DNA from 4 places in the Arthrobacter sp. WCS2018Hpa-7 genome. Region 1 is predicted to be linked to each of the others. Evidence: riboswitches for the same ligand, from Rfam matches in the RefSeq annotation. Region 1 holds a riboswitch; each other region holds the start of a gene.
The links. Region 1 has a riboswitch for cyclic di-AMP ahead of RQH14_RS18490 (M23 family metallopeptidase). Riboswitches for the same ligand answer to the same signal wherever they lie in the genome.
Positions count from the first base shown of each region.

Region 1 (4,150 bases):
CTGACCCAACTCAACGGCAGGGACCTTCCCGCCGGCGGCATCACACTGGCCCCAGGTGGCAGCTACACACTGCCCGAAGGTAAGGGCAGCATCAGCTTCGACGGGCTTAAACGCTACATCGGTGTGGATGTACGCAGTACCCCCGCCCAAGGCTGGGTCCTCGTATTTTCGCTGCTGGCCGTGGCAGGTCTCATGGTCTCCCTGTATGTGAACCGGCGCCGGGTATGGGTCCGTACCGGCACCCATGAGGACGGCAGGACGATGGTCGAATACGGCCTCCTGGCCCGCGGAGAAGACCACCGCCTTGCCGCCGAGGCGACGGCCATCCGCGCATTGTTGGTACGGCAATGGCAACTTCGGGAGGAACAGGATGACGTATAGCTTCCTTCTGTCCTGGCGTTGGGCGGGTTGGCTGCTGCTGGCCGCACTTTTCGCCTCAGCGTGCATTGGGCTGGGGAACTGGCAGATGGAGCGCCGGAATCAGACCGTGGCCGAAATCCGCAGGGTCCAGGAGAACTACGGCAAAACCCCGGTAGCGTTTCAGGATGCCCGCGCCTACTTCGACGCCGCCGACCCCGACGCGAAGTGGACGACGGTTGCAGTGTCCGGACGGTATCTTGCCGGGGATCAGAGAATCGTCAGGAACCGTCCCAACAACTCCGTTGCCGGATACGAGGTAGTGGTCCCGTTCCGGCTGACCTCCGGTGAAACGATCGCGATCAACCGGGGCTGGCTGCCGATCGGCAACATCCGGCCCGGGTACCCCGATGCCGTGCCCGCCCCACCGGCGGGGGAAGTCTCCGCGGTCATCCGGATCAAACCCTCCGAGCCCGATCTTGGCCGTGACGCACCCGAGGGCCAGTTGGCCAGCATCGACCTGTCCTACTACGCGAGCCAGCTGGGGTATCCGTTGCTTGAAGGCAGCTACGGGGTCATGGCCTCTGAGTCCCCACAGCCTGCCGCAGTCCCGCAGCAGCTTGCCCCGCCTGCGGTGAAGGAAGGTTCGAACCTGTCCTATGCCCTGCAGTGGATCACTTTCGGAATCCTCGCGTTTGTGGGCTTCGGATACATGGCACGTCAACAGGCACGCATCCACCGTGAGGAACATGAAAGCCCGGATGCATCGGCGGACACGGCAAGCAACGTCCAGCGACCCCACCCTTCACCCCCGGGCAAGCGCTCCCGGGCCGAGGAAGAAGACGCCCTCCTGGACTCGATGGGACTCTGACTCGGCGCGCCGAGGTAAGCCGGGCTGCCGCAGAACGGGGTACCGACAGCCCCGGAAAGGCGGAGATCGCCCGGTGTGCCGGGAACGATCCCATGGCCGGGATCGTTGACCCTTTTGCTGCACATCTGAAGATACGATCACGCATCTTAGAACAGCACCCAGCCGGGGCGCACTGCCCGAGGCCGACCGCGCGTAAGTCACGAAATTGTAACGTTGACGCTTTGCGGCTACTATTAGTTCAGGTTTTTCTGTACTAAAAACCTTTGATGGCCCACGCTGGACCCCGCCGGGGGCATCAAACGACTATCCCTTTTTGACGGCGGGGGTGGAGGACCCAGAATCGGCAGCAAGTCTGCCTTGGGGTGAAGCCGTGATGTCGGTGGTCTGTTGGCCGCCGGGCACGGCCGGGCATTTTCCTTGGCCCGAACCCGACAGCTAACTTCGCAGGCGAACCGAAAGGATCCCCCTTTGCCTTCTGTATCCCCCCATGGCCGCCGCCGAAAACCAACCTCCGGATTCGCGCCCCGCACGGCCGCCCCGATGATGTCCACCACTGCAGGCCGTCACCGGCTCCTGCCAGAGGCAGAGGTGTGGGGGAGCCGGCGCAAACAGGTCACGGCTGCCGCCACACTGAGCGTGGCCGCGCTGTTGACTGCAGCGCTCACCGCGGCCCATGCCGGCCCGGCCCCCACCGGCACAGCTCCTGCCGTGCAGGCGCCGGGGACCGTCGCCGCCGGCGCGCCCGTCCAAGCCCCCGTGGGGGCTTCGATCAGTTATGAACGCCCGGCTGTCACCACAGAGCAGGCACCGTTGCCGGTACCGGCCAAGACCCCCATTGCTGCTGCTGGCGCGGCCGCGCCGACGACCCCGGCTGCCTCCCCGGCCCCCGCTGCGGCCCCGGCCGCTGCCGCGGCCCGGTTGGGGGCGCCGCTGGCCAGCATGTCGGTCAGTTCTCCGTTCGGTATCCGCACCAGCCCGATCTCGGGCACCGGGGAGCTGCACACCGGCCTGGACCTCGTGGCAGCCTGCCAGGTAGCGGTGTTCGCCGCCGGAGCCGGGACCGTCGTGGAGGCCGGATGGTCCTCCTACGGTGGCGGGAACAGGATTGTGGTGGACCACGGCAACGGCCTGAAGAGCACCTACAACCACCTCGCCGCCATCGAAACTTCCGTGGGCGCGACCGTAACCGCCGGCCAGCGGCTGGCCGCGGCCGGAACCACCGGCAACTCCACCGGCTGCCACCTGCACTTCGAGGTACTCCTGAACGGGCAGACCGTGAACCCGCAGGGATGGATGTAAGCCTCGCCCATCGCCTTGGTTGTCAGGGTCAGAGTCCTGATGTGCCCAGGAAGACGTGGCTGAAGGCGAAGAAGATGGTTGCGGCAACAGCTACGTAGAGCAGCGCGGTAATGATCCAGCCAAATTCGCCGACAACGCGGGCCGTGCCGGCGGGTACTTTGATGACTCCATGGGTGATGTTCCGGGCCGTGACCCAGACGAACAGGGGAATCATTGCCGCCCAGACAATCATGCAGAAGGGGCAGAGGATGTGGATCGAGTACAGGGCCTGGGACCACAGCCACACCACGAAGACAAACCCCAGCGTGACACCGGCCTGCAGCCCGGCCCAGTACCAGCGGGCGAACGTCGCCCCGGAAAGCAGCGCCATGCCCGTGGTGATGATGATGGCGAACGCCACGATCCCGATAAACATGTTGGGGAATCCGAAAACCGAACTCTGCCAGGTCTGCATGACCTGGCCGCAGGAAATCCAGGGATTGACGTCGCAGACCGTTTTATAGTCGGGGTCCTTGAGTACCTCGAGTTTCTCCAGGACCAAGGCGCCGGAGGCGAGCCAGCCGACGACACCGGTGATGACCAGCAGCCAGCCGAACGGTATGTCCCGGGTCATGCGGGGAATGTCCGGTCCCACCTCAGCTAAAGCAAGGTCACTGTAGGCGGGTTTCGCGTTCGCAGCAGATTTCGCGGTGCTGGTCATGGCTGTCGTCCTTTGGTTGGTTTCGTGGCGGCCCTGGTATTCATGATCCAGCAGCCGCGGTAGTGATCAGTGCCTTCAGGGTTCCTTTTTGAGAGATCCCCAGGATCCGGGCACTGACGCGGCCTTCAGTGTCCAGCACCAGAGTGGTGGGCACTGCACGGGGCGGAACGTACTCGGTCATGGCCAACAGGATTCCGCCGTCGCTGTCATCAAAGCTGGGATAGTCGACTTTGAAGGTCCGCTCGAAGGCTTCGGCCGTCGCGGCGTCGTCGCGGACGTTGACGCCGTAGAACAAGACGCCTTGGTCCTTGAACTCCGTGTGCAGGGCGGCCAGGTCCGGGGCCTCCACCCGGCAGGGTGCGCAGGCCGCGTACCAGAAATTGAGGACCATGACCTTGCCCGCCCAATCCTCGGCAGTAACCTTCTCCCCGTTGAAGAGCTGGCCCTCCAGGGACACCCGGGCGCCCCGTGACTCGGGCGGGTATTCGTTCACCGACCCGTCGCCGGCGATGTAGTTCTTGTCATCTCCGGCCTTGGCCTGCTCGGCCAGAACGTCCGGGCTTGTACAGCCGGCGAGAGCAAGCACTGCCGCGCCCAGGCCCAGGATGGTGCGGCGTTCGGGACGCCGGTGCGGCTCTGTTTGGTTGATCATGTCATTGGCCTTCGCTTTTCGTATCGTCGTGCTCGGGTCTGGGTGCTATACGGGCATCAGGAATGTCCCGGCCAGGTTCTGCAGCTGGTAGATCCACTGCACCCACAACCCGGAAACCATCAGGACGCCCAGGACGATCAGCATGACCGCGCCGCCGATGTTGACGGCACGGATGTGCTTGCGCACCACGGTCAGGACTTTAGAGACCCAGTTCAGGCCCAGGGCCACGAGGACGAAGGGGATTCCCAGGCCCAGGCAGTAGACAAAGGCC
Region 1 covers NZ_JAVTJB010000020.1:78,488-82,637, forward strand. The annotation lists gene RQH14_RS18480 (cytochrome c biogenesis protein ResB) at 1-381, shown strand, start outside; gene RQH14_RS18485 (SURF1 family protein) at 371-1,228, shown strand; cyclic di-AMP (ydaO/yuaA leader) riboswitch at 1,519-1,692, shown strand; gene RQH14_RS18490 (M23 family metallopeptidase) at 1,697-2,527, shown strand; gene RQH14_RS18495 (vitamin K epoxide reductase family protein) at 2,556-3,227, opposite strand; gene RQH14_RS18500 (TlpA disulfide reductase family protein) at 3,268-3,879, opposite strand; gene RQH14_RS18505 (cytochrome c biogenesis protein CcdA) at 3,925-4,150, opposite strand, start outside.

Region 2 (4,150 bases), on a different contig from region 1:
GGCCAGGACGTCCGGTCGCAGCTGGCTCAACCCCTCCACCTGGCACTTGCGCACGCGGCTGGTCCTGGTGGCCATGGCCCTGCTGGTCGCCATCTGCGGGGCAGTGGGCGTGGTGAGCTACGCCTCCATGGACATGGTGTTCAACAGGCAGCTCGACAGGCAGCTGGAGCAGGCGTCCAGCCGCGCGAATGACTTCGGCAGGCCGCCGTCGAACTTTCCTGGATCCGGAAGGCCTGACCCGCTGGAGGCTCGCGGGCAGGCCGCTGGGACACTGAACGCCCGGATCGACGGCTCAACTGTGAGCAGCTCGGGCCTGATCGATGCCAGGGGCAATCGTGTGTCGCTCTCTACGGACGACGAGCAAGTGCTGTTGGCCCTCCCCAAGAACAGTGATCCGGCGGACCGATCCCTCTCCAACGGGGACTACCGGCTGGTGGCTGTCGAGACCGCCTATGGCGATGTGATCGTCACGGGCCTGCCGCTCGCGGACAAGCAAAGCGCCGAGGCCTCACTGGTGTGGACCATGGTGCTGGTTTCCCTGGGCGGTCTGGTCATCATCGGCCTCGCGGGAACAGTGATCATCCGGCGGACCATGCGGCCGTTGGAGCAGCTCTCCGAGGTAGCCACCAAAGTTTCGCGCCTTCCCCTCGACGCCGGTGAGGTGGCACTTGCTGTGCGCGTACCGCCGTCGGCCGCCCATCCCGGAACGGAAGTCGGCAGCGTTGGCCATGCCCTCAACCAGATGCTGAACAACGTCTCCAATGCCCTGGAAGCGCGCCAGGAAAGCGAGACCAAAGTGCGCCAGTTCGTCGCGGACGCGTCGCACGAACTCCGAACGCCGCTGACGGCCATCCGCGGTTACACCGAGCTGCTGAGGATGACCGAGAACTTCACCGATGACGGCCGAAAGTCGCTGTCACGCGTCCAGAGCCAGTCCGAACGGATGACCACCCTGGTGGAGGATCTGCTGCTCCTTGCCAGGCTGGATGAAGGCCAGCCGGTCAAGGTCACGGACGTGGACCTCACCCAGTTGGTGATCGAAACTGTCAGCGATGAGAAAGTCATGGCACCGGACCACATCTGGCAACTTCAACTGCCTGATGAGCCCGTCACGGTCCGGGGTGACGCTACGCAGCTGCACCAGGTCCTTGCCAATCTTCTCTCCAATGCCCGTAAACATACCGACTCCGGCACCACGGTGGTCACCGGCGTCATGCTCTCTGCCGATGGCAGCGCTGTGGTGACCGTGACGGACAACGGGCCCGGCATTCCAGAGGATTTCCAGGGCCGGATCTTCTCCCGCTTTGCCCGCGCCGATGCCGCGCGATCGGGGTCTGAGGGCACCTCCGGACTGGGCCTGTCGATCGTTGAATCCATCGTGGAAGCGCACGGCGGCACCGTGGAAGTGACCTCACGGCCGGGGCGCACGGAATTCGCCCTTCGACTCCCCGCTGTCGCCAACGAACAGATGTAACGAAGTCAGCAAGGCGACTCACCGGCGTCGTGATCTCTGTTACCTAAATGTGACTTCTGCGAATTCCTCCTGTACCGTCGAAAGGGTGGGTCGCCCCAACTGACCCGCATCCGGGATGCGCCGAGCTCTGCCACTTCCCGGAGTCCGTTCTTACTCCGAGGCAGAGACGGGGGACCCAGAGTCTCCGGGCCCAGGCATTTATGCCGGACCCTTGGGGTGAAGCCGCAGCGTGATGCGCGGCCGGATGACCTCATCCGAACCCGACAGCTAACTCCGCAGGCGCTGAGAGGTAATCACACATGTCTGAATTCAATGATCAGACGCGCCCTTCCGCGCGTCACCGCGATGAGCACAACGCACCGTTGACCAAGTCGCAGGCTGTCCTCAAGAACGCTGCCCGCCAGGGTAAGTCCGGCCACCGCATGTCGGTTGTTGCCGGTGTTGTAGCCGCTGCGCTGGGCGTTGCATCGCTCGGTACTGCTGCCAACGCCGCCCTGACCCTCCCCGAGGTAAGCCGCGTTGCAGAGACCCAGGCGAATGCCCAGGTCAGCAACAACAAGACAGCTGAAATCTCCGCTTCCTTGGATGCAGCCGCCGCAAAGGGCGCCGCTGACAGGGCTGCCGTGGACAAGGCCGCTGCCGAAAAGGCTGCAGCCGAGAAGGCCGCAGCGGACCAAGCCGCTGCTGAAAAAGCAGCCGCCGAGAAGGCCGCAGCCGACCAAGCCGCTGCTGAGAAGGCCGCCGCTGACGCTGCAGCCAAGCAAGCCGCCGACGCCGCTGCTGCCGCCGCCGCTGCCGAGGCCGCAGCTGCGGCCGCCGCCCCGAAGGCCGTGGACGACCCCGCCGCCGCCAAGGCCTACGCTGCCAGCATCCTTGGCAACTACGGCTGGAGCGCCAGCGAAATGACTGCGCTGAACACCCTGTGGGAGAAGGAATCCAACTGGAAGACCACCGCCACCAACGCTTCCAGCGGTGCTTACGGCATTGTCCAGTCGCTGCCGGCTACCAAAATGGCAACCGCGGGTGCTGACTGGCAGACCAACTACCAGACCCAGATCAAGTGGGGCCTGAACTACATCAAGGAACGCTACGGATCCCCGTCGGCCGCCCTGGGCTTCCACCTGGCAAACAACTGGTACTAAGCCAGACTGCTTGATCACCGCGCCGGTTCCCGCCGTTCGCACCAGTACCCACTGGAGCGGATGGCGGGAAACGGCGCGGTTTTCGCGTTTCACAGGTGCCGTCCATGGTTCACAGTGGGGTCACAGCTTCCACCTAAAGCCCTCTTAATCGGCGGGCCCATTCTGGAAACATGACGCTCACAGACCCATCTACCAGCGCTCCACCACGACGGTTCCCCTCGGCGCGCTTCGGTGGCGCGGCGTTAAGCACCACACAGCAGGGCCTTGCCCAAGCTGGGCCACAAACCCGATGCTCCCCCATTGACACCCGCGCTGCCGTCCCGGTCCTGGACGTCACCCTTCCCGTGTTCAATGAGGAAGACCGCCTGGAACAGAACCTGCGCAGGCTGCACGGACACCTTACAGACTCATTTCCGCATTCCTTCCGGATCACGGTGGCGGACAACTGCAGCACAGACAAAACCCTGAGGATCGCCGAGCGCTTGGCCCGCGAACTGCCTGAACTGACAGTGGTTCGATTCCAGCAAAGGGGTCGCGGGAACGCACTCCGCCATGTCTGGCAGTTCTCGCCATCACCTGTGCTCGCCTATATGGAAGCAGACCTTTCCACGGACTTGTCGGCCCTTGCTCCCCTTCTGGCACCGTTGCTCTCGGGCCATTCGGATCTCGCCGTCGGCACGCGGCTGGCACGGAGTTCGCAGGCGACCCGCAGTCCCCAGCGCGGATTCATCTCCCGCAGCTACAACTTCCTGCTGCACGTGGTTCTTGGGGCACGCTTTTCCGACGCCCAGTGCGGGTTCAAGGCCGTCCGCGCCGACGTCGCGCACCGCATCCTTCCACACACGACGGACGACGGCTGGTTCTTCGACACCGAACTCCTGGTGATCGCCGAACGCTGTGGTTTGCGCGTTCACGAAGTCCCCGTTGACTGGACCGACGATCCCACCTCAAGTGTCGACGTCGTACGCACCGCGCTTGCCGACCTGCGCGGCGTAGCGCGCCTGGGACGCGAACTGGGCAGGGGGCGGGTTCCTTTCACGGAGCTCCGCCGGGACATCGGCCGCATGCCTCCACCCACGGCGGCGTCCGCGGTGACAGGGCTGGTGGGACGTTTAGTTGGCTGGGCCGCGGCATCCGCTGCCGTGGTGTTCGTCGTCCTCCACGCGGCCCACGTGGTGGGCTAGGACTCCGGTTCAGCCTGCACCGCGCCGCGAACCGCGGCGATGGACGCAGCAACATCCCCTGCGTCCGTGGTCCAGTTACTCACCGAAATCCTGAGGATTTCGCGGCCACGCCACGAGGACCCGGACATCCACACCGCGCCCTCGGCCATCAACCGTTGCGTCACCCTGTGCGTCCGGTCATCACTGCCAAAGCTCACCGAGACCTGCGTGAACACGACGTCGTTGAGCACCTCGACTCCCGGGATCGCGGCGAGTCCTTCGGCCAAGGCACGGGCATTTGCAGCGAGCCGCTCCACCATGGAGATCACCCCGTTGCGGCCCAGTTGCCTCAGGGCTGCCCACACAGGGAT
Region 2 covers NZ_JAVTJB010000015.1:108,068-112,217, reverse strand. The annotation lists gene RQH14_RS16105 (HAMP domain-containing sensor histidine kinase) at 1-1,474, shown strand, start outside; cyclic di-AMP (ydaO/yuaA leader) riboswitch at 1,583-1,770, shown strand; gene RQH14_RS16100 (hypothetical protein) at 1,774-2,616, shown strand; gene RQH14_RS16095 (glycosyltransferase family 2 protein) at 2,787-3,800, shown strand; gene RQH14_RS16090 (aminotransferase class V-fold PLP-dependent enzyme) at 3,797-4,150, opposite strand, start outside.
Region 2: another riboswitch for cyclic di-AMP. It lies ahead of RQH14_RS16100 (hypothetical protein); the one in region 1 lies ahead of RQH14_RS18490 (M23 family metallopeptidase).

Region 3 (4,150 bases), on a different contig from region 1:
GTGGGCCATTCGATGGGTGCGCAATTTGTGATCGAAGCGGCCTTGCATGCTCCGGAACGGGCCCGGCAGGTGGTGCTGATGGGGCCTGTTGTCGATTCGCGGCACAAGAACGTGAGGCGCCAGTCCGTGGCTCTTTTCCTTGACGGGATGCTCCGCGAAAGCCCGGGTTCCAATTGGATCGTCACGTCGGACTATTTCCGCTGCGGTCCGCGCTGGTACCTCACTGAACTGCCCGTGATGATGAGGTACCCCACTGAAAAGCGCTTGGCTGGCATCAAGGTCCCCGTGTTGGTCCTGAGGGGAAGCCGAGACAACGTGGCCGGCCCGGACTGGTCGCTCCGGCTTTCGAGGACGGTTGACCAGGGGCGCTTGGTGGAGATCCCCGGCGTCGGGCACGTAGCGCAACATATGCGGCCCCAAGCTGTGGCCGACGCCATCCGGAGCTTCGTTACCACCACTGCGCCTCATCGCTGAGTACTAACGCACGATGCCGCCGGCATTGGCCTGCTTGTTGAGTCAGCTCCTCCCGGCTAGGCTGACGGAGCAAGAGTATTAGTAAGTTTGCTTACGAAAGGGCTGATTGTGACTGCTGCAGACTCGAATGAGGAAACCCAAGGCTTCGGTGCAACCGGCGCTACAGGGCCGTTTGACACAACATCCGATGCCGACAGCATCCACGAGGATCCCGACATGCGCCAGGACGAGGACGAGGACCCTGCAGCATCTGCCAACCCGGATCCCCTCGACGGAAACGTCACGGGCTTGGAACCCGGCGGCGGAGTACCCCCGGGAGAAACCCCGCCCGCCGAGGGCAGCATGAGCAGCGACCAAGGACACGAAGAGTAGCTCCGGCCACGACTGAACGCCCAGGCGGGACCGGCTAAGGCAGGGTCAGGATCTTCCCGAGATCGTACGCAACCGGCTCCTCCAACTGCGAGTAGGTGCAGCTCTCGGGGGTCCTGTCCGGCCGCCACCTGCGAAACTGCGTGGTGTGGCGGAACCGCTCGCCCTCCATGTAGTCGTACGCCACTTCAATTACCAGCTCGGGACGCAACGGCACAAAGGAGAAATCCTTGCCTCCGCTCCACCGGCTTTGGGCGCCGGGCATCCTGGACCCTGCAGCCCCCTCGCCTTGACTGGCCCATTCCCCCCACGGGTGCTCGCTGAGTTCCACTTGGTACGGCTCAAGCTCAGCCACCAGGGCCTCTCGCTTGGCCATGGGGAACGATGCCACCACCCCCACATGCTGGAGTCGACCGGCGTCGTTATAAAGACCCAACAGCATGGACCCCACAACTTTCGCGGTCTTGTGCCAGCGGAAGCCAGCCACCACGCAGTCCGCGGTGCGCTCGTGCTTGGTCTTGAACATCACGCGCTTGTTGGGTAAATACATCCCGTCCAAGGGCTTGGACAGCACCCCGTCCAGACCTGCGCCCTCCAACTGCACGAACCATTCCTGCGCGCGCTCCAGGGCCGTGACCGCGGGCGTGACGTACACGGGAGGCTCCGCCTTGGCCAGCGCACGCTCCAAAATGGCGCGGCGTTCGGAGAACGGCCTGCCCATGAGGTCGTCGTCGCCGAGGGCGAGGATGTCGAACGCGATCATGGACGCCGGGGTCTTCTCGGCGAGCATCCTCACCCGGCTGTCGGCCGGGTGGATCCGCTGCTGAAGCACCTCGAATTCGAGCCGATTGCCCTCGATCAGGACAATCTCGCCGTCGATCACGCATTTGTCCGGAAGGTTCTTCCGCAGCGCCTCCACCAGTTCGGGGAAGTAGCGGGTCATGGGCTTCTCATTGCGGCTCCCCAGGATGATCTCATCCCCGTCTTTGAAGACGATGGTCCGGAATCCGTCCCACTTGGGCTCGTAGTGCCCAACATCGGGGATGGTGGGGACGGACTTGGCGAGCATGGGCGAGACGGGTGGCATCACAGGCAGGTCCATAGTCAATGTCTACCTGCCGGTGCAGCGCGAAGCTAGTGTTGGGCCATGGATATCTTGCTCGCGGCGGCTGCAGTGCTCGGATTCCCGGCTCTGATGGCCGGCGTGTGGTACTGGTCATCGCGCCGGAGCGGCGAGGGCAAAGTCCGGCGTGGAGCCACCGGCGGCATGCTGGGAGTGGCGGATGAAATCTTCCGCCCGGAAACCCACCAAGCCGTGCAGATCCAGAGGATCCAGCATGAGTTGCCCGCGCCGGCACCGGCCCCGAAGCCTAAACGCTAGAACCCTCTCATCTTGGGAGGCCTACCGTCCGTTATATTAATGTGACTTTACTTTCCGGCTCATGTACCGTCGTAGGGCGACCCGTATCTCCGCTGGGCCGCTTCCGGAATGACGCCGAGCTCTGCCGCATTCCGGGATCCGCCAGACCCGCGGCAGAGGCGGGGGACCCAAAAGTTCCCGGACTTTCCAAAGTCCTTGGGGTGAAGCCGCTACGGCGGCCGGACGGCCTCGTCCGAACCCGACAGCTAACCTCGAAGGCGTTGAGAGGCAACCACCATGTCCCCAACCATGGATCAGCCGCGCCGCGCCGAGACTGAACGCGAGCGCACCAAGCCAACCGGACGCCGTCGGGCCCAACCCAGCGGATCCCCCATCAGCGTGCAGGCAGACACTGCTGCCGCACCCGGAACGACAAGCACGACGCCGGAGGCCGCCACTGCGGCCCTTCCCACCGTCGCGACACCCATCACGCGAGCGGCCGCGCGCGCGGCCGAGCGGGAGCGGGCAGCCCTGGCTGTGATCGCGCCCGCCGCCCCGGCGTCGTCCGAGGCCGAGCCAGCTGCATCCGCAACAGGAGAGCCCTCCGAAGCTGCCGAGCCGGCAACCGCGGCCATTCCGGTCGTGGAGGCCGCACAGGCTGCAGCTCCGGCTTCCACCACGCCGGGGCCTCCTACCTCGGCCATTCCGATTGTTCAGGCGTCACGTTCCGAGCAGGAGGATCCCGAGCAGCCGACAACGCCTCAGCCTGCCGCGTCCCAACCTGCCACCGCCGCCATTCCCGTTGTGGCCGCCCGCCAAGAGCCTGCTGCCGCACCCGCTTCGCCGGCACCCGTTTCACCGCGGGGCACATCCCCGGCGCAAGTTGCTGCGGCCGCCACAGCGTCGGCTTCACTGGCAAGCCGCAAGGACGTTCGAAAGCAGTCGGTCGCTCCCAGTTCTTCCAGGCCGGGAATGGGCGGATCGTCCCTTGGCCGGGAACCCCAGGCGGTCCTGCGTAAAGCTGCGTCTGTCAAGCACATGAGCCAGCGCATGGCCGTGGTGGCTGGCGCCCTCGGCCTGGTCCTGACAGCCGGGACCTTGGGGCAGGCCCTCGAGCTGCCGTTCTTCGGCCAGGAGACGCCTTCCCAGGAAGCCAACGCCTCCAATCGAAATTCGGGCACAGCGGCCCCCGCACCCAGCGCCTCCTACTCGACGGCCTCGTCACCCTCCGCGTCAGCTGCAGCGACGTCGGCAGCCGGCCAGCCGGCCACGGTTCCGGAGGCGCCCGCACCTGTGTCGCCGTCGTCCGTTCCCACCCCGAAAGTCTCCTTGGCCGACCCCGTCTGGGTCCCGTCCGCAGTGCCGTCAACCATCGCCGCGGCACCCAGCACCGCCAGCCCGGTCCCCACCCAGCCTGCGCCGGCACCCAGTGAGGTGCCGTCGGACACGATCACTACGCCACCCACGACGCCGACGCCCACAACCACACCGACGGTCACGCCCACTCCCACTCCTACCCCCACCCCGACGGGGACTCCCACGCAGACCACCAAACCCAAGCCCACGGGCAAGCCCAGCGCGGCCACCGCGCCGCAGCCCACCGAGACGGCACTCGAAGAGATCCTTAACGCGACAAAGGACGCCCTCAAATGAGCACGCGCTTGCCGCGCACCACCACGCACGTGGGATGGCACAGCCGGTACTGCAGCAGCAGCCGGACGGCCGCGTTCCGACGCCGATTGGGACGTTGGAGCTGCCAGCGGCTGAGGCGTTCCTAAAGCAAGACCCTGCGAAAAGGGCAGGCACCCCCAGGGTGCCTGCCTTTTCTTCTTTCCAATCTAGATCCGTGGCCGGCCTGCCCAGCGGCGGGCTTTCAAGGCAGCGTGCAGTTCGAGGCGGATCGCTCCGCTCAACGGGTCAGCGCCGATAAGCTGGCGGATCCGGCCG
Region 3 covers NZ_JAVTJB010000002.1:231,405-235,554, reverse strand. The annotation lists gene RQH14_RS03720 (alpha/beta hydrolase) at 1-474, shown strand, start outside; gene RQH14_RS03715 (DUF6480 family protein) at 583-846, shown strand; gene RQH14_RS03710 (ATP-dependent DNA ligase) at 881-1,945, opposite strand; gene RQH14_RS03705 (hypothetical protein) at 1,991-2,224, shown strand; cyclic di-AMP (ydaO/yuaA leader) riboswitch at 2,354-2,498, shown strand; gene RQH14_RS03700 (hypothetical protein) at 2,501-3,856, shown strand; gene RQH14_RS03695 (helix-turn-helix domain-containing protein) at 4,042-4,150, opposite strand, start outside.
Region 3: another riboswitch for cyclic di-AMP. It lies ahead of RQH14_RS03700 (hypothetical protein); the one in region 1 lies ahead of RQH14_RS18490 (M23 family metallopeptidase).

Region 4 (4,150 bases), on a different contig from region 1:
CTATGCGCCGAATTCCCGCGTGGCGGTCACCCGCTTGGCGGAGCCCATCCAGGTTGAGCCTGAACTCCTCACCCAACTGGATGAGGGCGGTATCCGCCCCGGCGCGGCTGTCTCGCTGGAGCGCGTGGGCGAGTACATTTCCGTCCGGGTCCCCGGCATCGAGGGTGCACTGGAACTTCCGCCCGAGGTGGCGGCGCACGTCTTCGTCTCCGTCAGCTGACGCCCCCTTCCCTTCACGCGGTGTCATATCTCACTTTCGAGCTGTTGGCGCGCGTGTGACCTGCGGTTTTTCAGGATTAGTGATAAGGGACCGCCGCGCCATGCCTGTTCCTGTTGATAACGAATTTATTACTGCGGGGCTTAATCGCCTATAGTTATCTACTAGCGCTGATACCAAAGCGTTACCTGTTCCGGAGCCGAGCTCTGCCAACGGAACAGGTGTGTCATCCACCACTGGCAGAGGCGGGGGAACCACAAGCGGCTGTCTAAAGAAGCAGCCTTGGGGTGAAGTCCGCAGCAGAAGTGCCCATTGACGCAAGTCCCTCCTGGGATACCTGTGTGCCGTGAGCGCTTCGTGCGGACCGGGTCTTTGAACTCTCTGACCCGAATCCGACAGCTAACTTCGCAGGCTTTTCAGAGAGGAACAGAGTTTGACAACGCAGAACGTCAGGGGCCGCCGCCGCGCGTCCGGCCCCGCTGCTGAGCTGCGGCCAGCCCGCGTCGTATCGGAGATCCGGCCACGCGACACCGAACGCCAGGTGCGTCGCCGTAAGAGCCCGTTGCGCCAGGTTGCCGACTTCGCCGCAGCCAGTGGCGTCGGGCAAAAGGCCGGAGTTGCGCTTGCCGCCACCGGACTTGCCCTGACTGTCGGTCTGCCGGCCACGAGCCCGGTCATGGCCACCTCGGAATCCGGCCAGACCGAGTCGGCCCTGGCCGTCACAGGTGGCAGCCAGCCCGAGGTTTCCGCCGCTGCATCAGCCAAGATCGATTTCAGCCGTGCCGCAGTAGCTACCGCAGCCGACCCCGACGGCAAGCTGAAGCAACTGCTCAGCGCGCAGTCCGCCGGCAGCATCCAGCGCGCCTCGTCCACAGGCACCATGGCCAGCCCCCTGGACACCCTGACGACGGCTTCCCCGTTCGGCTACCGCGTCAGCCCCCTCACGGGTGGTTCCGGCGACTTCCACCGCGGCCAGGACTTCGTGGCCCAGTGCGGCACCGCCGTCCATGCCGCGGCCAGTGGCAAGGTCACCTTTGCCGGATGGCACGAGTACGGCGGAGGCAACCGCGTCGTGGTAGACCACGGCAACGGCCTGGAGACCACGTACAACCACCTGTCGTCCTTCACCGTCAAAGTAGGCCAGACGGTCAGCCGCGGCGACACTGTGGCGCTGAGCGGCACCACGGGCGCCTCCACAGGCTGCCACCTCCACTTTGAAGTACAGGTCAACGGTGAAGTCGTTGACCCCATGGGCTGGCTCTAAGTCCAGTTGATGGTTGTCTCTCGCATTCGTGACACACCCCGTGACCTGAATGTGACATTCGCGTTCAACTGTTGTACCGTACAAAGCGCATCGGCTTTTTAGGGGGCCGGTGCACTTGAGTGGATTGCCTAGCTCTGCCACCACTCGAGGTCCGTTCGCATAAATCGTCTGGCAGGGGCGGGGGAACCACTTCTGGTCTTCGCAAGAAGGCCTTGGGGTTAAGTCGCAAAGCTTCCTTGAAGCAGCGTGGCCGGATGACTCCCATCCGAATCCGACAGCTCACCTCGCAGGCATTGGGAGAGGCTACCTACGTGTCATCACGCACTACCCCTGCGCGCCACCGCGCTGAATCGGTTCGCACGAACCCCTTGAACACGCTTTCCAAGGCTGTTTCATCCAACGCCGGTACCGTTGGCCGCCAGGCCGTCGTCCTGGCAGCAGCCTCAGGCCTCGTCCTCAGTGTCGGTCTTCCGGCCCAGGCAGCGGACACCGACGTTTCCAAGTCGGAAGCCTCCAGCACCCAGCAGATGGTCACCACTGCGGTAGTCACCGCAGAGCCCACCGCCACTGTTTCCTTCGAAAGCCCTGTAGTGGCCACCAAGGAAGCTCCCAAGGTTGTCCAGCGCGCTTCGCAGACCACCCAGCGGACCGCGGCCAATGGCAACCAGACCACCGCAGCCGCTGTGACCGCGAAGTCGTCCGAAGCCAAGGACGCTGCTTCCAGCGCCGCCGCTTCCGGCCTCGCCGCGATCGCCTACACCGGCATCGGCCACCCGTACGTTTGGGGCGGCACCACGCCCAACGGATGGGACTGCTCCGGCTTCACCCAGTGGGTCTACGCCCAGGCTGGCATCAGCATCCCGCGCGTCAACGCCTGGACTGCCATGAAGCCCACCAGCACTCCTGCCCCCGGTGACCTGGTCATGCAGAACGGCGGAGCACACGTAGGCATCTACGTTGGCAACGGCATGATGATCAGCGCCTTGAACCCGGGACAGGGCACGCTCCTGCACTCGGCTGCCTCCACGGGCACGTCCTCCTTCTTTACCCTCCGCTAGAAACAATCCGGTTCGGGGTTCGCCAGCATGCCCCCAAGTGCTGGCGCACCAATGAGCCGCGTGTACCCCAACTACACGCGGATACGAAAAGAGAAAACCATGACCAGTGCATCCAAGGTTGCACGGCATCGCGCTGAGGCCCCCAAGACCAGCTCGCTTGCCGTGATCGCGAAGGCCGTCAGTGAAAACGCCGGCGGCGTAGGCCGCCAGGCGGCTGTTATTGCCGCAGCTTCAGGCCTGGTCCTGACCGGCAGTGTTGCTGCCAACGCAGCCGACACCAACGTGGACCGTGAGTCCACCTCGACGTCCACCCTTGACGTCCAGTCGGTAGTCCAGGCCACCATCGCTGCGGACTCCACCGTTGCCATCTCCTACGAGCGCCCCGTGGTCACCACGGTGCAGGCTCCGGCTCCCGTAGAGAAGAAGGCTCCTGCGAAGGTAGAAACCAAGAAGGCCGCAGAAAGCACGGCGACTGCCGGCAACGCCACGTTGGCCGTCAACCCCGCGGCTCCTGCGGCAAAGGCTCCGGCCGCTGCCAGTGGCCTTGGCGCTGCAATCGCCGCTGCCGCCTACGCACAGCTCGGCGTCACCCAGGACTGCACCATGCTGGTGACGAACTCCCTGGCAGCAGTTGGCATCAACTTCCACGACTGGCCGGCCGGCTACCTCTCCCTTGGCCGCACGGTCAGCGCAGCGGAAGCACAGCCCGGCGACCTCGCTTACTACGCCAACGGCGGTCTCGCCGGACAGGCCCACATCGCTGTGTACGTCGGCAACGGCCAGGCAGTCCACGGTGGATGGAACGGATCCACCACGGCACTGTTCAGCGTCAACGTCGGCTCCGGCCCGGTTTTCATCCGCGTCAACGGCTGATCCAGCATTCCGCTTTGACAGCAACACCCCGCAGGCTCAGGCCGGCGGGGTGTTCTGCTTTAACGGACGGATTCGGCTCCCGACGCCTTAACCTCGCATGAACTCTTAACGACACTGCACGGGAAACGACGGAAAAATTCGTTGATACGGCATATGAGTGCTTACCCTTATCTTGTCGATCCACAGCCCGTACAAGCAGAGGGCAGCCGGCCCTCGTGCCCCTGACGGGTGCGGCCGTGAAGAGGTACGTGCATGCGCACACTCGTTCTGAATGCTGGATATGAACCGCTGGCGGTAATAACATTCCGCCGGGCGCTGGTCCTTGTGTTGACTGGGAAAGCTAGCGTAGTGGCCGAAGGCGACGAGCCTGTCGTCGGGCCACAGGAGATTCTTGGACGCCCCTCCGTGATCCTCCTTAACCGCTACATCCGTCCCCGGTACAACAGGATTACCGCCGTGAGCCGACGCGGGGTCCTTCGCCGCGACGGCCATCGCTGCGCCTACTGCGGGAAAACAGCCCACACCATAGACCACGTCCACCCCAAATCCAGGGGCGGCGCGGATTCCTGGGAAAACCTGGTTGCGGCGTGTTTGAAATGCAACAACGCCAAGAGCGACCACACGCTGGCTGAAATGGGTTGGAAACTCCGTTTCACGCCCGGGGTGCCCCAGGGAACCATGTGGCAGATCAAAGAACTCGAGAAACCTGCGCCGGACTGGGACCCGTTCCTGTTGCCG
Region 4 covers NZ_JAVTJB010000028.1:28,103-32,252, forward strand. The annotation lists gene RQH14_RS21025 (metal-dependent transcriptional regulator) at 1-220, shown strand, start outside; cyclic di-AMP (ydaO/yuaA leader) riboswitch at 405-646, shown strand; gene RQH14_RS21030 (M23 family metallopeptidase) at 651-1,481, shown strand; cyclic di-AMP (ydaO/yuaA leader) riboswitch at 1,607-1,788, shown strand; gene RQH14_RS21035 (NlpC/P60 family protein) at 1,793-2,539, shown strand; gene RQH14_RS21040 (NlpC/P60 family protein) at 2,639-3,412, shown strand; gene RQH14_RS21045 (HNH endonuclease) at 3,665-4,150, shown strand, end outside.
Region 4: another riboswitch for cyclic di-AMP. It lies ahead of RQH14_RS21035 (NlpC/P60 family protein); the one in region 1 lies ahead of RQH14_RS18490 (M23 family metallopeptidase).